DNA from 4 places in the Kitasatospora sp. NPDC087861 genome. Region 4 is predicted to be linked to each of the others. Evidence: riboswitches for the same ligand, from Rfam matches in the RefSeq annotation. Region 4 holds a riboswitch; each other region holds the start of a gene.
What was found. A riboswitch is a leader RNA that binds a small molecule or an ion and turns the genes downstream of it on or off. The one in region 4 is predicted to bind cyclic di-AMP.
Positions count from the first base shown of each region.

Region 1: it holds a riboswitch for cyclic di-AMP, as region 4 does, so the genes downstream of both, ACIOJE_RS40520 (transglycosylase family protein) here and ACIOJE_RS23230 (M23 family metallopeptidase) in region 4, are expected to answer to the same signal.
Region 2: it holds a riboswitch for cyclic di-AMP, as region 4 does, so the genes downstream of both, ACIOJE_RS21215 (NlpC/P60 family protein) here and ACIOJE_RS23230 (M23 family metallopeptidase) in region 4, are expected to answer to the same signal.
Region 3: it holds a riboswitch for cyclic di-AMP, as region 4 does, so the genes downstream of both, ACIOJE_RS09985 (hypothetical protein) here and ACIOJE_RS23230 (M23 family metallopeptidase) in region 4, are expected to answer to the same signal.

Region 1 is NZ_JBIUUS010000075.1:8,035-10,223, forward strand. Features, by position in the region: gene eno (phosphopyruvate hydratase) at 1-20, opposite strand, end outside; gene ACIOJE_RS40520 (transglycosylase family protein) at 262-1,167, opposite strand; cyclic di-AMP (ydaO/yuaA leader) riboswitch at 1,173-1,340, opposite strand; gene ACIOJE_RS40525 (cytochrome P450) at 1,551-2,189, opposite strand, start outside.
Region 2 is NZ_JBIUUS010000014.1:174,374-176,562, forward strand. Features, by position in the region: gene ACIOJE_RS21215 (NlpC/P60 family protein) at 1-895, opposite strand, end outside; cyclic di-AMP (ydaO/yuaA leader) riboswitch at 906-1,058, opposite strand; gene ACIOJE_RS21220 (C40 family peptidase) at 1,393-2,189, opposite strand, start outside.
Region 3 is NZ_JBIUUS010000005.1:118,060-120,248, forward strand. Features, by position in the region: gene ACIOJE_RS09980 (esterase/lipase family protein) at 1-613, shown strand, start outside; cyclic di-AMP (ydaO/yuaA leader) riboswitch at 843-1,009, shown strand; gene ACIOJE_RS09985 (hypothetical protein) at 1,012-2,189, shown strand, end outside.
Region 4 is NZ_JBIUUS010000016.1:181,850-184,038, forward strand. Features, by position in the region: gene ACIOJE_RS23220 (alpha/beta fold hydrolase) at 1-79, opposite strand, end outside; gene ACIOJE_RS23225 (YiaA/YiaB family inner membrane protein) at 209-487, opposite strand; cyclic di-AMP (ydaO/yuaA leader) riboswitch at 745-903, shown strand; gene ACIOJE_RS23230 (M23 family metallopeptidase) at 916-1,749, shown strand; gene ACIOJE_RS23235 (hypothetical protein) at 1,860-2,189, opposite strand, start outside.

The DNA of each region.
Region 1 (2,189 bases), on a different contig from region 4:
ACGACATCGATGGACGGCACGAGGCATCTCCTTGCGGAAGCAGGGTCCGGCTGACGATTGGTGCTGCCGGCGGGACGATTGCGAAGTCGTTACGACCAGAGCCTAACCGCCCTGGCCGCCGGGGCCACGTTGGCCTCGGTCCCGTCTCAGCGTGTGGCCCGACTACCTGCCGGTAGTTCACCTGACTGTCCGATCGAAACGGGCGAATGCGAAGGAAGGGGGACGGAGCCCGTCCCCCTTCCTTCGCCGGGCCTCGCAGGATCAGCCGAGGTGCAGCACCTGGCCGGGCATGATCAGGTTCGGGTCGCCGCCGACGGTGCCGCGGTTGCCGTCGTACACCGACTGCCAGCCGCCGGACACGCCCTGGGCGGTGGCGATGCTCGACAGCGTGTCGCCGGACCGGACGGTGTAGTCGTGGCCGGTCTGCGCGGCCGGGGCGGACTGCGCGGGCAGGATGGGCTGGACGCGCTGGACCGGCTGGACGGGCTGCGCGGCCCGGGGCGCGGACTGCGGCTGGGCGGCGGCCTGGCCCGCGTACTGCTGGTAGACGCTCTGGTGGCTGGTCCAGTACCAGGCGCCGTTGTTCTGGTACCAGTACACCTTCGCGTCGGCGTCCCAGCCGGCCTTGCCGGCGAAGCCCTGGGCCTGCGGCTGCGCCGGCTGCTGGGCGGCCGGCTTCGGGGCGTCCTGCTGCACCGGCTTCGGGGCCTGCTCCTGCTGGGCCGGCTTGGCGGCGGACTGCTTGGCGGGCTTGGCGTCCGAGGAGGTGTCGACGGACGCCGGGGCGCCGCCCTTGCTCAGACCGGCCTTCTGCGAGCAGACCGGCCAGGCGCCCGGGCCCTGCGAGGCCAGCACCTTCTCGGCGACCGAGATCTGCTGCCCCTTGCTGGCCTGGTTGGCCTGCGGCGCGTAGGAGGTGCCGCCGTACGCCTTCCAGGTGCTGGAGGTGAACTGCAGGCCGCCGTAGAAGCCGTTGCCGGTGTTGATGCTCCAGTTGCCGCCGCTCTCGCACTGGGCGACGGAGTCCCAGGCGGAGGCCGGGGCGGCGGAGGCACCGGTGGCGGTGAGGATCGGCATCGCGAGTCCGACGCCGGCCACACCGGCGACGGCGATGGCCTTCTCGGCCTGGGTGCGACGACGGTGGCGGCCAGTTCCAACGAACAGCATGAAGAGGTCCCTCTCCGCACGCCTGCGAGGTGAGCTGTCGGGTTCGGACCGGGAGGTGGCCCGGCCGCCGAAAGCGGAAACGATTCCGCTCGGGCGGCTTCACCCCAAGCCGTTGGGGAACGGCAACAAACCTGGTTCCCCCGCCCCTGCCCAGGGTCTGGTCGGTTTCCCGTGACGCGGCGGGCAGGATTCGGCGTTCCGCGCACGAGGTCCGCAGCTGCGGACTCCAGGGAGAGTAGACAGATCCTCAGACCAATCACAAGCTCATATCACCGATATCACACAGAAATTACGGCCCGTGTTCGGTCGCCTACCAACGGAGGCGCTATGTCCGGATTGATGATGGTTCAGACTGCCCGTGGAGGCCGTCCGGCGACGCCTCGTCAGCGCGTCGGAGCGTCGACAGGTGGCACGGGCGCATGCGGCGACCTGCTCTCCGGACTGAATTCGACCGGGAGTTCCCGCAGCCCACGCATGATCAGGCCACCCCGCCAGCGCAGATTCTCCGGGCTTTCCGCAAGCCGCAGATCCGGCAACCGGGAAAGCAGCGTGGCCAGCGCACTCCGCCCCTCCAGCCGGGCCAGCGGGGCGCCGATGCAGTAATGGATCCCGTGGCCGAAACCCAGGTGCGGGTTGTCCCTCCGGGCCAGGTCAAGGGTGTTCTCGTCCGCGAACCTGGCCGGATCGCGGTCCGCCGCGGCCAGCACCACCAGCACCGGATCGCCCACCGGGATGTCCACCCCGCCGATCGACAGCGGCCGCGTCGCGAAGCGCCACGTCGCCAGCTCCACCGGCCCGTCGTAGCGCAGGAGTTCCTCGATCCCGGTCTCCAGCAGCGCCGTCTCGCCGCGCGCCACCGACTCCTGCAGCAGCGCCCGCTGCCCCGGGTTGCGCAGCAGCGCGTAGGTGCCGTTGCCGATCAGGTTCACCGTCGTCTCGAACCCCGCGAACAGCAGGATGAAGGCCATCGCCGCGGCCTCGTTCTCGGTCAGGTGCTCGCCGTGGTCGCTCGCCCGGATCAG
Region 2 (2,189 bases), on a different contig from region 4:
TCAGGCCGGAGCAGTCGAAGGAACTCGGACCGGTGCCGCCGCGGGCGTACGGGGTGCCGAGCTTGGAGGCGGCGATGGACAGCGCCGCGGCACCGCGCGAACTGCCTGCGGCCGGTTTGGGGGCCGTCGGCGCGGAGGTCTGCGGGGCACTCAGGTCGGTGCGGCTGGTGTCGCGGGAGGAGCGGTCGGCGCTCTGCTGGGCGGCGGCCTGCTGCTGAGCGGCCTTCGCGGCGGCGTCGGCCTTGGCCTTGGCGTCGGCGGCGGCCTTCTCCTCGGCCGCGCGCAGCGCCTGGCGCTCCTGCTCGGTCAGGGTGTTGAGGAGGTCCTGCGCGGCCTTGAGCTTGCCCTGGACCTCGTCCTTGGCGGCCTTCAGCTGCTGAGTGGTGCTCTCCATCTCGGCGAGCTTGCCCTGGGCCTCGGAGCGCACCTGGTCGAGCTTGCGCTGCTCCTCCTGGAGCTGCGTGAGCTGACCCTTCTGGGTGCTGCCGGCCTGGTTCAGGGTGTCGGCCTGGCTCAGGAAGTTGTCCGGGCTGGCGGAGAGCATCAGCTGGACGGTCTGGGATATGCCGCCGTTGCGGTACTGCTCGCCGGCGATCTCGGCCAGGCCGCCCTGCAGGTCGGTCACCTGCGCCTGCTGCCGCGCCACCTGGTCCTGCAGGCCGGCGACCTGCTTCTGCAGCTGCTGCTGCTTCTCCTGGGCGCCGTTGAGCTTCTCGGTCGCGACCTCGGCCTGCTCGTAGAGCTGGTCGACCTGCTCCTTGACCTGGTCCTTGGTCGGCTGCGGGTCCGCGTGGGCACCGGACTGCGCGGACATGGCGACCGCCGCGGCGGCGAAGCCGGTCAGGATCGACACCCGGGCGCGGCCGGCGGGCTTGGGACGACGATGGGACGCCACGAAGGCGGACTCCTTCTTCCTGCGCCGCCTACCGGGTGAGCTGACGGGTTCGGGCCGGAAGCATGCCCTACGACGCCTCACGGCCGTTCCACCGGCCGACCTGGCGCCGATTCACCCCGGAGGAACGTGGTTCCCCGGCTCCGCTCGACAGCGCCCCCGACTGCTGGGCTCCCCGTCGGGCAGGCACACGGCCCGCCCCGCTGCGTCGCGAACTCGACGGAAACCACCGCCGCCACCCCGGCTGGGCGATCGACAGTGCGGTGGTTCGAAGCACGACCCTAGTAACTGAACCGTGATCCGTTCAAATCCTTGTCAGAAAAAAGACGGAAGAAGACCAAAGTTCTTTGGTGAATATGACAGATGGTGATCACTGCCACACGCAAAGCTGATCGTCTTTCACGATGTGCTCGCCCGGCGGGCAAACCCGAACGCCACCCCCCGGTCGGAGGGTGGCGCGGATCACAGGCCCGGGCGGGGCCAACGGGCGTGTCGGGCCGTCAGACCCGGCGGATCGTGTTGATCGGCATCGCGTCGGCCTTCATCACCTTCACCACGTCGCCGGTGTGCGGCGCGTGCACCACCATGCCGTTGCCGATGTACATCGCGACGTGGTGCCGGTCGGGGCCGTAGATGACCAGGTCGCCCGGCTGGGCCTGGTCCAGCGTGACCCGGGTGCCGACGTTGCCCTGCTCCTGCGAGGTGCGCGGCAGCGAGATGCCGGCCTGGCCGTACGCCCAGACCATCAGGCCCGAGCAGTCGAAGGTGCTCGAGCCGGTGGCGCCCCACACGTACGGCGAGCCCTGCTTGCTCATCGCCTTGGCGACGGCCACGCCCGCGTAGCCACCGGCCTGCGGGAGGCTGCCGAGGTCGGTGCGCTCGCTGCCGCGCGAGGCCCGGTCGTCCTGCGTCTGCTGGGCGCGCAGCGCGGCGCGCTCCGAGGCGCTGAGCGAGTTCAGCAGGTCCTGCGCGGCCTTGAGCTTCTGGTTGACGTCCGACTTGGCCTGGTTCAGGTCCTTGGTGGTGGAGTCGAGCGAGGCCAGGACGGCGGCGGCCTCCGTCTTCTCCTGGTCCAGCCGGCGCTGCTGGTCCAGCAGACCCTTGAGCGCCTCGGTCTCGCTGGTGCTGGCCTGCTGGACGGTGGAGGCCTTCTCCAAGTAGCCGGACGGGTCGGAGGAGAGCATCAGCTGGACGGACGGGTCGATCCCGCCGGTGCGGTACTGCTCGCCCGCCACCCCGGCCAGGCCGGTCTGGAGCTGGGTCATCTGGTCCTGGCTGCGGGCCACCTGGTCCTGCA
Region 3 (2,189 bases), on a different contig from region 4:
CGCGGGCGACGTGCGCCGCCTGATCGCCCTCGGCGGGCCGAACGGCGGGCTCGACTACGTGTACGCGCACGGCTGGTCCTTCGACCTGGCCGCCTGGCCGGCCTGCGGCGGCACCGCCAACGCGCCGTCCCCGCACCTGTACATGACCTGCTACGGCACGTACACCGCGCAGCCCTGCCTCGGCGTGCTGCCCACCGGCGGCCACGACTGCTACCCGGGACAGCGTCAGCTGCTCGCCCGCTGGGACGGCCGGTACGGGGTGGACGGCACCTCCCAGGACTGGTGGACCACCTACTACGGCGGCCAGGGCTTCTACACCTCCGGCCAGGGCATCCAGGCGGCGATCGACGCCGGGTCGCTGATCGCGCCGCTGCAGCAGGCCGGAGTCCCGGCGTCGGTGCGCACCTACCTGCTCGCGGGCGGGTCGGCCGACATCCCGGGCGTGCTCAACGAGAACCGGGGGCCCAGCGACGGCATCGTGTTCACCGCGAGCGCCCTGGACACCACCGGTGTCGCGACGATCGGCGGCACCCGGCTGCTCGCCGGTCTCAACCACCTGGAACTCGCCTGGGCGCCGGAGGCCGAGAGCCAGGTCGACGGCTGGCTCGACTGATCCCTTGGTCCGCTGATCCGCTTCCGATCCGCTGCTTCCCTGGTCCGCCGATCCCTTGATCGACCCCAACGGATCCACCACACAGCGTCGTTGATCGACACCACTGTGAGCTGTGCGACAACCGACCCGGCCGGGTTGTCCGTTCACGTACGGTCTGCCTAGCCTGCAACGGTCGTTCGCTCTCGCGGACTCCGCCGCCGGGACGCCGAGTCCTGTCCACCCGCCGGTCGGCAATCGAGCACCACAACGGACAGGAGCGGGGGAACCAAGGTCAGCGCCCGGCCCGTACGCTCCCGCGTGCGGGCCGTGGCTAGGGGTGAAGCCGCTTCCACCGGCGGCCGGGCCACCTCCGCCCGAATCCGACAGCTCACCTCGCAGGCGTCGCAGAGGACACTCCCATGCACCAGCCTGCCCGTCGCCGCGCGCCGCGTCACGCCCGCCCCTCCCGCCGGGGCCGCAGCGCCGCTCTCGCCGCCACCGGAGCGTTCGCCATCACCGGCGCCGGACTGTTCGGCCTGCCGGCCGTCACCGGTGCCCAGGCCGCCACCGCTCCGACCGTCACCCAGGACCGGCTGGCCCCGGCGACCATGGTCGCGACCAAGGCCACCACCGCCTCGCTGACCCTGCACTCCTCGGCCTGCTTCACCGCGAAGACCGTCGGCGTGGGCGTCCGGGACGCGTCCGGCGCCAACCTCGACTTCCCCGGCAACGCCTCCAACGCGCGGATCTGCCCGAGCGGCCTGAACTTCACCAGCGGCGCGCGCACCCTGCCGGCCGGGACGTACACCCAGTTCGGCTTCTGGCAGGACCTCGGCGGGGCCTGGCACAACCTGCCCTCGCAGCAGCTCGTGGTCTCCAACGCCCCGGCGCCGACCTCGACTCCGACCCCGGCGCCGACCGCGACCGCGACCGCGACCTCGACCCCGGCTCCGACCGCGACCTCGACCCCGGCTCCGACCTCGACCCCGGCTCCGACCGCGACCTCGACCCCGGCTCCGACCTCGACCCCGGCTCCGACCGCGACCGCCACCCCGAAGCCGACCGCCACCCCGACCCCGAAGCCCTCCCCGACGAGCAGCCCGAGCGCCACGGCCAGTCCGTCGCCGAGCACCCCGGTCTCCCCGGTCGCCGGCAAGTCGCTGACCTGGTCCGACGAGTTCAACAGTCCGATCAGCTGGGGTTCGCGCTGGGTCGGCGACAAGACCAGCTCGTACAAGTACGGCAACCACAACCCGGACGACAACAAGCTCGACTGGCTGAACAAGAACAACGTCAGCGTCGCGAACGGGGTCGCCACCTTCACCGCCGCGCCGAGCGGCAGCACGCTGGAGAACGGCAAGCAGGCCTGGAACACCGGCTTCCTGACCACCGAGGGCTCCAGCGAGGGCTTCCAGGTCAAGACCGGCGACTACGCCGAGACCCGGGTCAAGCTGCCGTCCGGCTCCGGCGCCTGGCCGGCCCTCTGGACCTGGAAGAACGGCAACGGGGAGGTCGACTCCTTCGAGTACCACCCCGACAACCCGAACCTGCTGGAGCTGACCAACCACGTCAACCCCGGCAACCCCAAGTACTACAC
Region 4 (2,189 bases):
CGTGCCGGGTGTCGTCGTAGGCGATCCGGCCGCCGTGGACGTCGAGGTACTGGGTGCTGGGGGCGCTGGTGGCGTTCATGGTGGGCCTCCTGGGACCGCCGGTGCGGGTCATCGGCCGTTCTGCCGATAGCCATAAAGCTAAGGCTAATAGCCTTAGCCGTCAAGCTCTCGGCAGGCAGTCGGAGTGCCGACCCTCGGAGTCCGCCCCTCAGGCCCCCTCGACCTTGAACGGGTCGTGTTCGCTGAGCAGCTTCTCCAGCCGGGCCTGGTCCACCCGGGTGACGATCTCGTTCGTCTCCTGCCGGTCGCGGATCACCTTGGCCAGCGTGAAGGAGGAGGTGACGGTGTAGAGGAGGCCGATGCCGAGGAAGGCCCGGGTCCAGCCGCCGACCGGCAGGTAGGCGATTCCGACGGCGAGGGCGCTGCCGGACAGCGCGAAGGACAGTACGGCCTGGAGGTGGTACGCGGCCGTCGTGCGTGACTGCATCGGTGCGTTCATGGCGCCAGAATGCGGCGGCGCGGCCGGGCCGCACATGAGTAGGAGTACTCAGGTGGGGGGTCGTTCGTTGACGTCCGATCATGTTAGGTGGCGTCAATGGTGGTCAAGGGTCGCAAAACGCCCATCGTGTCCCAGATTGCCCCGCCCGTCTCCGGTCGTCCCGAGCGAACGGCTTGGAATCAGGGCCTCCTAGGATTAACGTTTGATAACGCAGCGCGGTCGTCAACGCCGTACCCAGACGGCACCGTGCGCCGTCGCCTAATCCCGCCGGCCGGCCTCCGGGCAGGTCAGGGAGCCGGGGAACCACGTTCCTTGGGGTGAATCGGCAGGGCTCCGGCCCGGCCGTAGGAGACCTTCCTGCTCCGAACCCGTCAGCTAACCCGGTAGGCGCGAAGGAAGGAAAGGAGCGCGCCTCCGTGGCGTCGACGCACACCCCGGCACACCCGGCCGGCCCCGCAGCCGGTACCCAGCTCCTCGACCACCCCGGCTCGGACAGCCCCGAGCACTCCGGCCCGGACGTCGAGACCAACCGGCACCGGATGCCGCGTCAGACCCGTGGGGCCTCCCCGCTGCTCGGCGTCACTGCCGTCGCCGCGACCCTGGGCGCCACCGGCTTCGCCTCCGCCACCCCGGCTGCCGCCCCCGCCATCGAGGCCCCGGACGAGACCCCGGTCGCGCTCTCCGCCGACCCCGGCCTCGCGCTCGCCGCCCGCATCCAGCAGCAGGCCGACAGCCAGCGCACCGCCGCCGAGGAGGGCGCCCGCGTGCAGGCCGCGAAGGAGGCGGAGGCCAAGGCCGCCGCCAAGGAGGCCGAGGCCAAGCGGGCCGCCGACGAGGCCGAGCGGGCCAAGGCCGCCGCCCTCACCCTGCCGGTGCGCGACTACAACCTCTCCGCCCACTACGGCCAGAGCGCCCGCTACTGGGCCCACCTGCACACCGGCCTGGACTTCGCCGCCGACACCGGCACCCCCGTCTACGCGGTCGGCCAGGGCACCATCACCTCGGCCGGCTGGTCCGGCTCGTACGGCTACCGGATCGTCGAGACGCTGCCCGACGGCACCGAAATCTGGTACTGCCACCTCTCCTCGATCATCAAGGGCTCCGGCAAGGTCGGCTCCGGCCAGCAGATCGGCAAGGTCGGTGCGACCGGCAACGTGACCGGCCCGCACCTGCACCTGGAGGTCCGCCCCGGCGGCGGCGCCCCGGTCGACCCGGAGACCTGGCTCCAGCAGCGCGGCCTCAACCCCTGACGCACCCGCGAAGCCCCGGCCGCACACCGCGCGGCCGGGGCTCCGTCACATCACGCCCGGACGCGCCGGGCTCAGACACGCCGCGCCCGCACACGTCACTCCTGCACACGTCACTCCTGCGCCAGCCCCGCCAGATACGTGTCGATCTCCTCCTGCCCCGGCTCCGGTGCGAGGTCCGGGAACTCCGTCACCAGCAGCCGCGGCAGCCCGGGCGCCGTCCACTCCCCGTACAGGTCGAGCGCCGCCTCCGCCGCCGCGTCCTCGAACTCCCCGAAGTCCCCGGCGAGTTCGTCCGGCATCGGCCGGCCCAGCGCGGTCAGCTCGGCCAGGTTGCGGTAGCTGCGCCGCATCAGGCCCTGCTCCAGCAGCCGGCGCGCGCCATCGGTGGCCATGCCGACCGACAGCACCCGGGCCGGGCCCCAGCCCTGCTCGTCCACCTC